2 regions of the Paenibacillus sp. FSL R10-2736 genome follow, and region 1 is predicted to be linked to the other one. Evidence: a T-box and tRNA genes for the amino acid it is inferred to sense, from the RefSeq annotation. Region 1 holds a T-box; the other holds one or more tRNA genes.
What was found. The T-box of region 1 lies ahead of NSQ73_RS05170 (valine--tRNA ligase). A T-box ahead of a tRNA ligase gene usually reads a tRNA of that ligase, here a tRNA-Val.
Positions count from the first base shown of each region.

Region 1 (7,679 bases):
CTCTGGGCTTGTCTCAGGGATAGATTATGCCAAGAAGGAGGACATTTCCCGTGTTTGACCAGTCACACGGCTTGCGGTTTGATATTTATGAACGCATTCACCTTTCGGAAGAGCTTCCGGGAATAGCTGAGCTGGAGGAAGTCGAGCTGATTCCCGACATCCAGGTAATCCAGCGGGAGGACCGGGCGGAATTGCACGGGCAACTGCTGCTCACCGGACTCTACCGGGGGGAAGATGATCGCACACAGCGTCTGGAGCATGCGATTCCTGTTGAAATCACAGTCCCGCTGACCCGGGTCAGTTCACTTGAAGACATAGGGGTTGAGATCGAGAATTTCGATATTGACCTGCTTACGATGCGAACCGTCAACATAACAGGGGTGCTCTCGCTGCGCGGAATCGGAAACGCGGATGCCCAGCCGGCCTGGCAGCAGGAGGAATATACAGTAGCCTACTCCCCTGAGGCTGAAGCGGATAACCGCGGGCCGGAGAATGATGCGCTATATGAAAATTCGCTCTGGACCTACGGGGAAGGTGTCGCGGAGGTTTCGGTGGAGGATCAGGAATATGCGGATTCCGTGGAAGCCGCGGGTAATCCGCTATTCCTGGAAGGCTCTTTATACACTCAGCCTTCGGCCTTAGTATCCGCTCAGTTGAAGGACAAGGAACCCAAGGTAAGAACGCATAGCCTGGATTCCTCACCCGCAACCTCTCCATCCGGAACAGCGGATTCCGGGCAGAACTACAGCAAATCTGCGGCTGAGCCGGTCTCCAGTCATTTTCTTCCTTCCCGGGAGAAGACAGAAGAGCCTGCTGCGGTAAATGATTCGTTCAAGGCAGGTACGGAGGAGGCTGGGCTACAGGCGGGGACAGCCGCCTTGAATACTGTGGATCATTGGGGTACTGCCAGTCTTCATGCAACCAATCAGGCAGAGCCGGTATTCACTTCCGCAGCCAGTGATGATGCAGCGGTGCTGGCCGAGAATGAAGAAGTGCCAGAAGAGGTTCAGGCTATAGACAATGAGAGTTTCGTGTCCGAGGAATTCTTACCTCCACAGGAGGAGAAGCAGGATCTCAAGATTGCGCTGGGCAGCAAAAAAGATCCGGCAATTGCCGAGCAGGAGCCATTGACCTTCTCTTCGCTGCTCAGCTCCAGCCGTGCGCGCAAGGAGCAGGAGATTCTCCATTCCGAGGAGGTGGCCTCCAAAGCGGCGGTTATTCCTGAGGCAGGGAATGATACCGAATGGAAAAGCCGGTTCATCGGCGGCCTTGGCGGTACAGAGCTGTTCCGCAAAGTGCGGCTCTGCATCGTCCAGCGGGAAGAAACGCTGGATACGATTGCCGAGAAATATCAGCTCAGTACCAGAGAGCTGTCCATGTACAACCGGCTCTCCGGACAGAATGTAGAAGAAGGCCAGGTTTTGTATATTCCCTAGGATGGACCGGGGAATGCGAGCAGGAAGTTGCGGGGGCTGTCCCACAAGCCATGACATGGCTGCTTGGGGCAGCCTTATTTTTTTACATAGGGTATGTCTTGGCCCGGCCTGTTGCGGGTTCATATTCGCTTAGGCAGGGTTAATGGTCACTACCGGCTTATGTCTTGGCAGATTCAACCAGCTGTGCGCCGGTATACACCACTTCTTGGGAGGATGAGATATTTATGAAGAAAAAAGTGACGGCAGCCGCGATCGCATTGGGCGTGGCGCTGACTGCTTCGGCCGGCGTCTATGGCGCGGGCAACCTGCAGGAGATCCGGGCATCACTGAATTACAAGCTCGGGATCCTCGTGAACGGGCAGGTCTATACGATGAAAGACGGCAACGGTAAAACGCTCGCCCCGATCACGTACAATGGCACAACGTACCTGCCTGTACGCTCAATCAGTGAAGCGCTGAACACCTCTGTCACTTATGACGCCGCAAACAGCCGGGTCGTCATCGGCGGCTCCGCTTCTCCTGGCACATCCTCTCAGGAACCGGCCGCGGAACCGGTACAGCGTCCGAAGAGCCTGCCGTCCGACTTCCCGCTGCCGTCCGATGCCAAAGTATTCAATCTGATTGAAGGCTCGGCGACCGGCACGCCGTCTGCGACGTTCAGCTATCTGACGAAGCAGGACCTGGAGACGCTTGGCAATACGTACAAAGAGTATTTTGTGCGCAAAGGCGCCACCGCCAAATCCGAGGAGATCTCCGCGGAAGCCTTCTCGATTATCGATGCCGGAAGCACGTTTTCTGTTACGCTGGACGCCTACCTGGGAACTGGCAGCTATGGAGGCTACAATATCGTCAACGTGATCTGGAGCGGGAAGTAAGCGGTAGATGGGCAGCTCTCTGTGTATTTATCTCTGTTAGCCCTGTGTATACAACTCCGTTAGACAGTTTTTTGAACCGGGCGGTATAAACTCTGACCTTTGTGTGTATGCTGGTTGACTAGGAATAGGACTGAATGTATTATTGACATAAGTAATAACTAGCATAAAGACTGGGAACGGGAAGAGTAGGCGGTCAGCCCTTCAGAGAGCGGAATTGTAGTTGCTGTGAATTTCCGCAGGATGCAGCCCCCGAAGTCGCCCCGGAGTCGCCCTTCTGAGCTTGCCTCCATGTTTATGGAGACCAGGTTAGGATGTGGCCGGACGCAGCCGTTATCTGCATGAGTGTCGCGCTAAGCTTCCGGACCTGTAAGGGGTCCGAGGCAGGGGTTTATTTTTTGTTAGCGCGAAACAAAGGTGGTACCGCGAAAGAATGGCCTTTCGTCCTTTGAGACGAAGGGTCTTTTTGTATTTAAATATAAGGATATATATATGTTTCACTCTATTAATCATCCTTATATTTCTCGCTGAAACGGTACCGTCCTTAGAATTGGACGGCAAAGCCGTTTCCACTTGTCAGATCGTTACAGAATACAAAAAGCTTCTCATCATTTTCTCTAATGGAGGGTTCACAATGGCTGATAACAACAATACAGCAGCAGAGCTGACGAACCAGCTGGAAGCGGCAGAAGACACCGCTACTGCGAATCACAAGCAAAGCGATATGCCGACTACCTATGATCCGGGGTCGGCGGAGAAGAAATGGTATACTTACTGGATGGAGAACGGCTTCTTCGAAGCAGGCAAACGTCCGGATGCGCAGCCTTACAGCATTGTTATTCCCCCGCCGAATGTAACAGGAATGCTGCATATCGGTCACGCGCTTGATTTCACACTGCAGGATGTTCTAATCCGTACCAAACGGATGCAGGGCTATGATACGCTGTGGCTGCCGGGAACGGACCATGCAGGTATCGCCACGCAGACCAAGGTAGAGCAGAAGCTGCGCGAGCAGGGCATCTCCCGCCATGATCTGGGACGCGAGAAGTTCCTGGAGCAGGTATGGGCCTGGAAGGAACAATATGCGGAGACGATTCACGGGCAGTGGGCCAAGATGGGCTTGTCGCTGGACTACTCGCGCGAACGGTTCACCCTGGATGAAGGAATGTCCGCCGGTGTCCGCCAGGTATTCATTCAGCTGTACCGGAAAGGCCTGATCTACCGCGGCAAACGCATTATCAACTGGGATCCGGCTGCACGCACGGCTCTGTCGGACATAGAAGTTGAATATAAAGAGGTAAATGGCCATCTGTACCATCTTCGCTACCCGCTTAAGGACGGCAGCGGCTATATTACTGTAGCTACAACCCGGCCGGAAACGATGCTGGGCGATACTGCGGTTGCCGTGCATCCGGAAGATGACCGTTACAAGGATCTTATCGGTAAAACCCTGATCCTGCCGATTATCGGCCGGGAAATTCCGGTTATCGCTGATGATTATGTAGATAAGGAATTCGGCAGCGGCGCGGTGAAGATTACCCCGGCACATGATCCGAACGACTTTGAGATGGGCGTGCGCCATAATCTTCCGCAGATTAATGTGATGGATGAAGGCGGAATTATGAATGCGGAAGCAGGCAAATACCAGGGACTGGACCGCAGCGACTGCCGCAAGGCGATCATTGCCGACCTGAAGGAGCAGGGTGTGCTTGTATCCATTGAGGACCACGTACATCAGGTTGGACACAGCGAGCGTTCGGGAGCCGTAGTTGAGCCTTACCTGTCCACCCAGTGGTTCGTGAAGATGCAGCCGCTGGCAGAAGCGGCCATCGCAGCGCAGAAGGATGGTAGCGGTGTTAATTTCGTACCGGACCGCTTCGAGAAGACTTACCTGAACTGGATCGAGAATGTACGCGACTGGTGTATTTCCCGCCAATTGTGGTGGGGCCACCGTATTCCGGCCTGGTACTCCGAATCTACGGGAGAGATCGTTGTTGCGAATGATGAAGAAGAAGCACGCCGGATCAGCGGCCTGACAGACCTGAAGCAGGATGAGGATGTTCTGGATACGTGGTTCAGCTCGAACCTCTGGCCGTTCGCTACACTGGGCTGGCCAGATGAGAACAGCAGCGACTATCAGCGTTACTATCCGAACAATGTGCTGGTTACCGGCTACGATATCATCTACTTCTGGGTAGCCCGCATGATCTTCTCGGCTCTGGAATTCACCGGACAGAAGCCATTCTCCGACGTGCTGATGCATGGTCTCGTACGCGATGCTGAAGGACGCAAAATGTCCAAATCACTCGGCAACGGTATCGATCCGCTGGATGTAATCGAGCAGTATGGCGCAGACGCTATGCGCTATATGATTACTACAGGCAGCACAGCCGGTCAGGATCTGCGGTTCCGGATGGAAAAGGTAGAGCAGGCGCGGAATTTTGCCAACAAGATCTGGAATGCCTCACGCTTTGCACTGATGAATCTCGAAGGTGTTTCTTTTGAAGATATTGACATCACAGGTGAGCTCAGCACGGCGGACCACTGGATTCTGCACCGCCTGAACGAAACTTCCCGCGATATTACGCGTCTAATTGACTCGTACGAGTTCGGCGAGACTGGCCGGCTGCTGTACAACTTCATCTGGGATGATCTGTGCGACTGGTATATCGAATTCGCCAAGCTCTCGCTGTACGGAGCGGACGCGGCTGCGAAGGCCAAGACACAATCGGTTCTGGCCTATGTACTGGACCGCACGCTGCGCCTGATTCATCCGTTCATGCCGTTCATTACGGAAGAGATCTGGCAGCATCTGCCGCATCAGGGCGACACCATCACGCTGGCCGAATGGCCGAAGTATGATTCTGCGCTTGAGAATCCGCAGGCAGTGGCAGAGATGAACCTCCTGATGGATGTTATCCGTGCCGTTCGTAATATCCGTGCGGAAGTGAACGTGCCGATGAGCAAGAAGGTAGAACTGATTATCAAAGCCGGGGGTCAGGAAACCCTGGACATTATTTCCCGCAACGACAATTACATCGGGCGCTTCTGCAACACCTCTTCCTTCGAAGCAGGGCTTGCGCCGCAGACACCGGATAAAGTGATGTCTGCTGTGGTTACAGGCGCCGAGCTGCTTCTGCCGTTATCAGGACTGATCGACATTGAACAGGAAATTGCCCGTCTGGAAAAAGAAGTCCAGACACTGAACAGCGAGGTTGAGCGCGTGGAGAAAAAGCTCGGCAATCAGGGCTTTGTCGCCAAGGCGCCAGCAAAAGTCATCGAAGAGGAGCGGGCGAAGCAGGCGGACTATTCTGATAGACGCGAGAAAGTGCTGGCCCGTATCGCAGAGCTGAGAGGATAAGGGACATGGAAGAGATCACACGGAGCGGCAGTGCCGCTCCCTTAAGTTCTTATACAGAAGCAGTAGACTGGATTAACAGCCTGATTCCTTTCGGTATCCGGCCGGGTCTTGAACGGATAGAGCTTCTGATGGAGAAGCTGGGTCATCCGCACCGCAAGCTCAAGTTCATTCACGTGGCAGGGACGAATGGCAAAGGCTCTACCTGTGCTTTTTTGACCCGTGTACTTATTCAGAGCGGGTACACGGTGGGGACCTTTACTTCTCCTTATATCACGAAATTCACGAACCGTTTCCAGTACAATGGAGCAGATATTTCCGAAGAGACTTTGCTGGAACTCGTAAATAAACTGCGACCGCTGGTTCAAGAGATCGCGGGCGGTGAGCTGGGTTCGCCGACAATGTTCGAGGTGTCGACGGCACTGGCCATTCTCTATTATGGCGAAGTCTGTTATCCGGATGTAGTCGTATGGGAGACAGGTCTTGGGGGAAGGCTGGATGTAACGAATATTGTTACTCCGGTAGTGTCTGTAATCACGAATGTCGGACATGATCATACCGATGTACTCGGAGATACACTGGAGCTGATCGCCGGTGAGAAGGCCGGAATTATTAAGCCGGGCGTTCCTGCAGTCAGCTGCGTGAGCCAGCCGGAGGCCATCGCAGTACTGAAGGCTAAAGCGGCGTCTACCCGTTCTACTCTATATTTGGCTGGAGAAGATTTCAGCTATAGTGGCGTAGAGCTCAGGGACGGCCACCAGCATTTCACCTTCCAGGGTCCATTCCGCTCGCTTGAGCTGGATATCGCTATGAAAGGCGAACATCAGCTGGAGAATGCTGCGGGAGCTATGATGGTCCTTGAGGTGCTGCGGCAGTATATGGCCTTCATGCTGGAGGACGAGGATGTGCTGGAGGGATTCCGCGGTACATTCTGGGCCGGAAGGCTGGAGGAAGTAGGCACTTCGCCCAGAATTATTCTCGACGGGGCGCATAATCCGGAAGGTGCAGAGAGCCTGGCCAAGAGTCTTCCGCAGTTTGGGCCATACGGTAAATTAAATTTGCTCATGGGGATGCTGGCAAATAAGCATCACGAGTCGTATCTCAAGCATATACTGCCTATAGTGGATACGCTCATCCTGACCGAACCGGATTTCCGGAAGAAAATGGACGCGGAAGATCTGCAGGCCATCGCAGAAAGTCTGCGGAATAAATATGCCAAGGAAAACTTGGAAATCATAGTAGAACGTAATTGGGGCCAAGCGCTGCATCTGCTGCAGACGATCACAGCGGACGATGACCTTGCGGTCGTGTCCGGAACGCTGTATTTGATTTCTGATGTACGCAGTACGCTTTTACGGCAACCCGATTCTGAAAAAGGCTGGTGACGAACTGTTGGATACTACTGAACGTGTGCATTTTATAGGGATCGGCGGCTACGGTATGAGCGCGATTGCCCGGGTGATGCTGGAGATGGGATATACAGTTACGGGTTCTGATGTAGCTGCCCAAGAGTTAACGGAGAAATTGATTGCCAAAGGTGCCAAGGTATACATCGGACATACGGCCGAACAGGTCAAAGGTGCGGATCTGGTCGTATATTCTACGGCGCTTGCGTCGGATAACGTAGAATGGGTAGAAGCGGAGCGTCTCAAAATACCGATTCTTCACCGTTCGCAGATGCTTGCCCGTCTGCTGAATGAGCGCAAGGGTGTGGCTGTTGCGGGTGCGCACGGCAAGACTACCACCTCGTCGATGATTGCTCTGGTTATGGAAGACTGCGGAGTGGACCCTACGTATATTATTGGCGGGGAGATCATGAACGTCGGTACGAATGCCAAGGCCGGACAAGGGGAATTCGTCGTAGCCGAAGCGGATGAGAGTGATGGCTCATTCCTGCAGTACCATCCTTGGCTGGGCATTGTAACGAATATTGAAGCCGACCATCTGGAGAACTACGGCGGTGATTTCGGCCAGCTGAAGGAAGCTTATGTGCAGTTTATGAACCAGCTGCGT
Region 1 covers NZ_JBBOBN010000001.1:1,185,758-1,193,436, forward strand. The annotation lists gene NSQ73_RS05160 (LysM peptidoglycan-binding domain-containing protein) at 51-1,436, shown strand; gene NSQ73_RS05165 (stalk domain-containing protein) at 1,601-2,311, shown strand; T-box leader at 2,475-2,760, shown strand; gene NSQ73_RS05170 (valine--tRNA ligase) at 3,033-5,669, shown strand; gene NSQ73_RS05175 (bifunctional folylpolyglutamate synthase/dihydrofolate synthase) at 5,675-7,051, shown strand; gene murC (UDP-N-acetylmuramate--L-alanine ligase) at 7,059-7,679, shown strand, end outside.

Region 2 (7,679 bases), 3.1 Mb from region 1:
ATTTTCGACTAGGAGGGTACAAGGATGGCTACTATTTTCAATGACAAGAACGTTTCGTTTGAACAAAGACAATCCCCGGTTCCTGAGTATGCCTGGCATACAAGCAGGAAGCTGGCGGAGATGGCAGGGGCGAAGCAATTGCTTTTTGAGATCAGGTCGCTTGATCCAGGGAAGTATTCGTATCCATATCATTTCCATAGAAGTGTTGAAGAGGTATTTGTAATTCTATCAGGCCGGGCTACGCTCAGAACGCCAGCAGGGTTCCAGGAAGTGCAGGAAGGTGATACGGTGTTTTTTGAAACGGGGCCGGAAGGGGCGCATCAATTATTTAATCATACCGCCGAGCCTTGCAGGTACTTGGATTTACGTACGAACCTGGGGATCGATATTTGCGAATATCCGGATTCCGGAAAGATCAACATTCTGCCGTACGAGGAAATCTATATGGCGGAAGAGCGGGTGGACTACTATGAAGGTGAGGAAAATATTGCGGAGAAATGGAAGTGAGCTGGCGTGCGGTCCGGGAGCATTGTTAAAAGCCCTGCCGCCAGTAATGGTCCGCAGGGCTTTTTTCACTTTTGTTAAATTACGCCTTCTCCTCCAATAGCTGTTGCTGTGAATGCTATAGGGCCAAAAAGATTTATAGGCAAGATGCTATCATTTTGGATGATCAATTCATAGTTGTGGACTCCAAGATAAGGACCATCAACCCACAGAACATTTAATTGGATATCAGTGTTTGTAGTGAAACGATAAAAGGAACTATAAATATCGACCCCGGCACGCCGGATGATAACTAAAAATTGACTATTAGCAAGTGCAGTAAGACTAAAGCTGCCTTTTAACTCGACTCTACTGGAGAAAGAGGCAGGATTAGCAGGACTAATATTTACTTGCGCTGTGGCTAGAGCCGCGCCTGCTCCAGGAATCCCCGCAACCGTTACAGCAGAATTGAACGGGTCTAACGGGATTTTTGCCTCTGAACCATAACTAATAATTGTCGCCATTTATCATCACTCCATTTCATCGGTATACGTTAATATATTGTAAATCCGCAAGTATATATTGGACGTAGTTCCTGATGATTATATACATTTAACTTAAAAAGAGAGAAATGAAATAACAGCAAGTAAAATCAAGTAAGGATCTTCCATTATCTTTAAAATAAATGTAGGGTGATTGAAACGGGGTGAAATGACGAATGTACGAGTGGCAGAAACAAATTCAAATCATCGTTGATGAAATAGACATATGTATTAAAAATTATAATGATGAAGCCTTGACACTACGCAATCTTTCCCGCAGGCTGGGTTATTCCGAATTTCATACTACGAGAAAATTCAAGGAAATATCGGGTATGCAATTTAGGGATTATCTGCGGCATAGAAAATTAGCCTTTGCGCTTAAAGAAGTTCGGGATAGTGAAAAAAGCCTTTTAGATATTGCCTTTAATTATGGCTTTTCATCACATGAAGCGTTTACCAGAGCCTTTAAGGGAACCTATGCTGTAACCCCAAGTGATTTCCGGAAAAATCCTAAGCCAGTCGTTCTTCGTACAAAATTAAACCCGTTTGACCGCTACTTTTTTGGATTGGGAGAGATTGGGATGATGAAATCTACAGATGATGTAAAAATTTATTTTGTGACCATTCCCGCTCACAAATTTTTGCACATTAAAAACTATGAGAGTAATGGGTACTGGGATTTTTGGCAAAAGCAAAATCTTATCCAGGGACAGGATTACGAAACCGTCTGCGGCTTACTCGATAGTATCAAGGGCAAATTGGATGACGATGGCGGGAGTGAATCTAATGGGGGCAGCGGTCAGATTATGGCGTATATGAATGACCCGGACGGCAGACTCTGTGATTGGGGTATCCCGCGTACAGAGTGTTATGGTGCACGGCTTCCTTTGGATTATAAAGGCGAAGTACCACCACAAATGCTTATGGCTGATGTTCCGGAAGATAAATATATTGTATTTGAACATGGGCCATTCGATTATGAGCAGGAGAATCGTAGTGTGGAGGAAAAGATTGAACGGGTAATGGCAACTTTTGATTTTGCAGGCACGGGTTACTCATTTGATACTTCCCCCGGTAGAATGATTTACTTTTATTTTAATCCGGAACGGCATTTTAAGTACATCAGGCCCGTGCGGAGCCACCTTTAAAGAACACGCTCCGCGGCTGACAATATGCGCGTTTTGATTTATATGAAATAAAATAATTTCAGAAATTTAAAGGTCACTGCTTTTAAAAGGGTGGCCTTTTTCTATGTCCTGGGAGGTGGTACGATAGGCGATCAGAGCGATTTACCCTCAGTGTGGATGGAACTTAAAGGGCATGAAGAATGACCGTTTCTGCACTCATGCGGCTACACAGAGACGTTTAATAGAGGAGGTGATCACAGATCATTGTTGATAACTTCGCGGGGGCGGCGAGGCGAGTACGGGAATGGGGCTTGCTGTTATGTTATGCAATTGCTCAAATCAATTCATCCGCGCGGTAGCATTCATTATATAGATCAATAGGGGCTGTTATAGCCCCTATTGATTACTTCCGTTTCTTACGGCCAATTAAGCCGCCAACTATCCCAAAGATCAAAATACCAACAAAGGCAAATACAATCCAAAAAGCTATACGCACAACAATCACTCCTTTGAATAAACAATACGATAATAGGTGGATTTTCGCAATGAAGGAGGCAGGAGCTATTGCCTTTTCTAGTCCATTTAAATCTACAGCATCGGAAAAAAGAATATGAAAAAGAGAAGAAGCATAATAATACTGCTTACTCTACTGATTACGAGATAAGCCTTACTTGGTTCGGAGTCGCCCTTTACCATCCAACCATAACGCGTGTACCAGCCCAATGACGGAAAGAAAATATTGATCAGTGAAAGGGCTATGAAAAGAATAGCGAAGCCCACCATCTTCACCAACTCCTTTATCAAATTTAGGCATGAGCGGAACCTCACTTATCTTTAGGGGGCTTTGGTTTCTCTGCCTCATACATGGAGACTCCAAATATAAGTCCTAACCCGCCACCAATGGCGATGTTATCAAAAACAATGGAGAATGCAATTCCAAAACTGATGCCTATAAAAAGCGCAGAGAGCAATCTTCTATTATATTTCAAAACGCAGCATCCTTTTCAATAATTTAACATTTGTACGCGGATCAGAGATTTTAGTTTCGAGGGGGCATAGCCCCAGGGAGGGAACAGACATGTTGCGCATAGTCTGCTACAGCGGAGTGGAGATATTAATCATGATATGAACCCTTGGGTCGGGCATTGGGATATCAAGCGATTCATGGCCGAGGTTGCAGATTATCCGGGCATCCCTATCACATATGCCAACATGCAGGGATGGAAAGAGAAAGACCAATTCGATGATTGTATGGAGGCTTTTGGGATGCAGCAAGAAAGCTTCTCGGGGTTCAGGTGGAAAAGACATAAAAAAAGAGCTGCTTTCGCAACTCTCTCATGAACTGCCATTTACTCTGGCATGATCCAAACGATCTCACAGATGCGTACAAAGAATTTTCTGCCTCTGGTATCCAGTACAACGTGGTCTGGCTTTACATCCATCAAACAGCCGCTAATCCCGCCGCGAGTGGTTTCAAGTACCACCTGCTTACCTTTTACAGACATTAAGGTTTCAACGACATAGGGATCAATTGGATAGACCATGATGGCTTGCGGCATCTGTTGATGCATTGGATACATTTGATTATTCAGCACTTTGTTACCTCCCAAATGGTTATACCTCATGCTATGCAAACGCCTAATTAAAGAGCTAGGCGAGAGCCCATTTAAGATAGGTACTAAGCGTTATGACACAAATACGTTAAAATAATAATTCAACCGAGGGAATGGTCTCGGACAATGTAGATTCTAATTGTATCGTAATCAGATCTATCACTCTGGAGTTGGGAATGAGCACAACCATGAGCGAAGCAGGGATAGCAACCAAACACGGATTAATAGACTGGAATATTTTACAGCAGGTTACTAAGGAGCTGGAAGGGGGGGCCAAAGCCATGACATAGGTACAGACAATGACCAACCCGGAGCTTAACCGGGCGCTGGCGGAGTTGATAGGGTACAGACTGCATCAATAGCCAAAGATGCCGAAAGGTACGTGCGTAACCTCGCGATCATCAAGTGGGGTGATGTTGCGAACATTGAGGAGGTCGGAGACTAGCCCTGCACAACGTACAGGCAGTTAGTGAAATTGCTCAACGCTGAGCCCCGAGAGAGGGCAGAGGCGGCATAAATCACGCTATCTCAGGTAAGTGAGTATTAGACGTAAACTGTGCAGTAATGGAGGGCGTTGCCAAATATATAATCGACGGCAGCTGTGAACGAGATAATAAAGTCCTAGACTGCCGCTGTTTAATTAAACTAACGTGTCCCGTTAGCGTAATGCGAAATTTACTAACCCTCTATCAATTCCCTTAATTTGTTCGCATGTATTACAGGAATTTCATAACCTTGATTAGTATTTTCAAGGTCTACCAATAGCCCTTTCATATCCCTGTCTGTACCTAATGAGAGATGGAAAGTTTTTGTTGTTTGACCCTGAAATTTAATCTTCAAATTGTATTCTGCTATATAATTAAGATTACCCGGCATTTTCTCTGCACTATCTATAGCAGTTTTGAATACTTGGAATGATTGGAGATCATTGAAATTCCGATCTGTGCATTCATTTTTATTGTTACTACATATCAGATTAACTGAAACTCCACCGTTTTCCTGGATAGAGTTCTGGTTCTTCTCGCTACATCCAAGGATCATAATAAGAGTTAGCAATAAAAAGATAAGTAAATACTTTTTCACAATAATCACCTCCTTAAAACCTCTAATCTTTAGACGGTAAATGGAATTAAAAGGTTGCTAATAGTTTTTTGAGTTGGTCAACTATCCTGCCCGTTAGCGTAATGTAGATTTTTTATCGAGAGTCATAGCGACTGTTGCACAGTACGAAGAGAAGATGCATTAGGCCGAAGGCCATCGTCCGACAGCAATAGGCTAACGATCGAACAATTGGGCGAAGGTGGACCGGTTATCCTTGAATGTGATCTGGACGGCGAAGTATTCTAGAACACTCCCCGGCTTCGGCCGGGGAACTCTTTTACAGTGAGGTGATAGCAGGTGCAATAGTGTTTCCTGCCTGAGATAGATAGAGAGAGAGGACGCAGACAGCCGTTGAGGCAGCGCTTGAGAGTTATCGGATGAACAAGTTCCTTTAAGGCAACTCAGCGAGAGTTGTGAACGGATCGAGCGTATTGTCCGCAGGCTGCCACGTTTGGAAAAGTTCCTTATAGAGGAACGGTACATGACTAACGAGCATGATTACATCCTAAATTCAGAACAATATCATATCGTCTGAGTAGGCAGAATAATCAAGGTGTCTAAGGATATCTTTCTCAAATGGTTGGAAGGATAACAAATAAGTGGTGCCATAATCGGCACCACTTTTGCTTAGTCCACTACAGGGCACCATAATGGCACCAAATCGCTAAATGAGTCAACGGAACAATAGGCTGGCAAAAAGAAAAAGCCTTATAGAATAAGGCTTCCTGCATATAGGACGGATGGGGTTCGAACCCATGACCCCTACCCTGTCAAGATAGTGCTCTCCCGCTGAGCTACCGTCCTGCAACGAAATTTATAATACCACACGATGTGAGGGAATGGCAAGAATTTTTTATAACGAAGAAATAGGCTGGTTGGTATATGGGATTTATTTGAAGTGAATAAGAGGCAGTGCTATGCTGCTCTGGGTTAGCGGATCTCGGCGGAAGAGAAGAAGGTTTGCTGTGATTTGACAGGTGAGTTTAATCCCTTTACGGGCGTCAGATGATAAGTTAAGGTGCAGGTCCCGCTGAATGTGAGCGGGACTTTTTTTGCAGCGAAAAAGTTGAGCGACACAGAAAAGATTTTATAATATAATGATGGCGGTTGTCTGGTGATATCTCTCAATCATTCCATTATACATAATGAAGCAGAAGGAGTTCTTATAATGATCGTAACTTTGCATGAATCTGAAATGCCTGAGGTTAGTCTGAAATATGTTGTGATTGTCATGAAGCAGGGTGAGGACTGGGTTCTGGTGCGGCACCGCGAGCGGTCCACATGGGAATTTGCCGGAGGACATATTGAAGCAGGAGAAAGTCCTGATGAAGCTGCCGCCAGGGAAATGTATGAAGAGACAGGCGCTGAGTCGTACAAGTTATACCCTATATGCATATATTCGGTCAGCAGAGAGGAAGTACCTGCGAGCTTCGGGATGCTGTACTTTGCAGCCGTAGATAAGTTCGGCCCCCTACAGCAATTCGAAATGGAGGAAATTCGCAGATTCAGAGAAATTCCGGAAACGGTTACGTATCCGGGGATATATCCCACGCTAATCGCGAGAGTAACTGATTATATCAAGCAACTGAGCGGGAATGCCAATGTAAGCAAATATTTTGAACAGGTGTAATTTGGTGCGCAATAATCCTACCATTGATCGGAGTGATTGCCGTGTCTATGCCTACTCATATTGTCGCGGTCGGCGGGATTGTAGAGAATGAACTGGGAGAAATTTTACTGGTAAAAACGTTTAAGGGCGGCTGGGTGTTCCCCGGAGGGCAAGTGGAGGCGGGAGAGAATCTGATGGATGCGCTAACCCGTGAAATACAGGAGGAAAGTGGCATCCTCACTGTGGTTGACCAGCTGATCGGCGTGTATTCCAATACGGGGATGTACAAATGGCATGACGGTGTAACCGATGTCCCGACCAAAGTGATGTTGGACTATGTGTGCCGGCCAATCGGCGGGGCATTAGCAACATCGGATGAAACATCGGAGAGCTATTGGGTCAGCCGGGATAAAGTGCTTGAGATGATTACCAGCCCTGCTATCCGCACCCGTTATGAAGCTTATCTGGCATTTGACGGTACAGTCGCTTATATGGCCTACCAGACCAAGCCCGAATTTACAGTAAGTCTGAGCAGGAAGATATGATGCAGTACCATATAAGGAGATTATAGATGAACGTAGAATATGGGAAATTAACTTTTCTGGAGATTAAGCAAAAAGCAGCCGAAGGCTATATGGCTATTATTCCAACCGGCTGCACGGAGCAGCAGGGGCCGCATGCGACGGTGGATTTTGATATCTGGCTGGCTACCGAGCTGTCTATTGAAGCAGCAACTATGGCAAATTTGAGCTACGGTGTGAAGTCGCTGGTAATTCCGACGATTCCATTTGGTCCAACTCCCGAGCACCGCAATTACGGCTATGGCTACATCGACATCCCGCAGAAGGTGTATGAGGATGTGATCTATGCGGTTCTGGTTTCACTGGCTGACCAGGGCTTCAAGCAGCTGGTGATTATGCGCGGCTGCGGCGGACATATGCTGAACCAGGTGGCTGTGAAATTTAATCAGGAGTATGCAGGAAAAGCCAGGGTTCATATTCCGCATCATCCGTTCCATGAGGTCTGGTGTACACATGCCGATCCGCATATTCCGGGTGGTCATGCCGACAGCTTCACCACATCACTGGGACTCTACAAACATCCAGAGTGCATCCGTGAGGAGCTGATTGAGAATCCCGGCAGTACTGAACCGGTTTTGGACGATCCCGGACTCGACTTCACCAGGTACTCGGCAACGGGTGTC
Region 2 covers NZ_JBBOBN010000001.1:4,236,680-4,244,358, reverse strand. The annotation lists gene NSQ73_RS18450 (cupin domain-containing protein) at 25-507, shown strand; gene NSQ73_RS18445 (hypothetical protein) at 582-1,007, opposite strand; gene NSQ73_RS18440 (helix-turn-helix transcriptional regulator) at 1,202-2,173, shown strand; gene NSQ73_RS18435 (DUF6199 family natural product biosynthesis protein) at 2,741-2,935, opposite strand; gene NSQ73_RS18430 (hypothetical protein) at 2,977-3,141, opposite strand; gene NSQ73_RS18425 (YuzF family protein) at 3,502-3,732, opposite strand; gene NSQ73_RS18420 (hypothetical protein) at 4,444-4,848, opposite strand; tRNA gene NSQ73_RS18415 (tRNA-Val) at 5,599-5,670, opposite strand; gene NSQ73_RS18410 (NUDIX hydrolase) at 6,035-6,496, shown strand; gene NSQ73_RS18405 (NUDIX hydrolase) at 6,538-7,020, shown strand; gene NSQ73_RS18400 (creatininase family protein) at 7,047-7,679, shown strand, end outside.
Region 2: it encodes a tRNA-Val, which carries the amino acid that the T-box ahead of NSQ73_RS05170 (valine--tRNA ligase) is inferred to sense. The anticodon was not compared.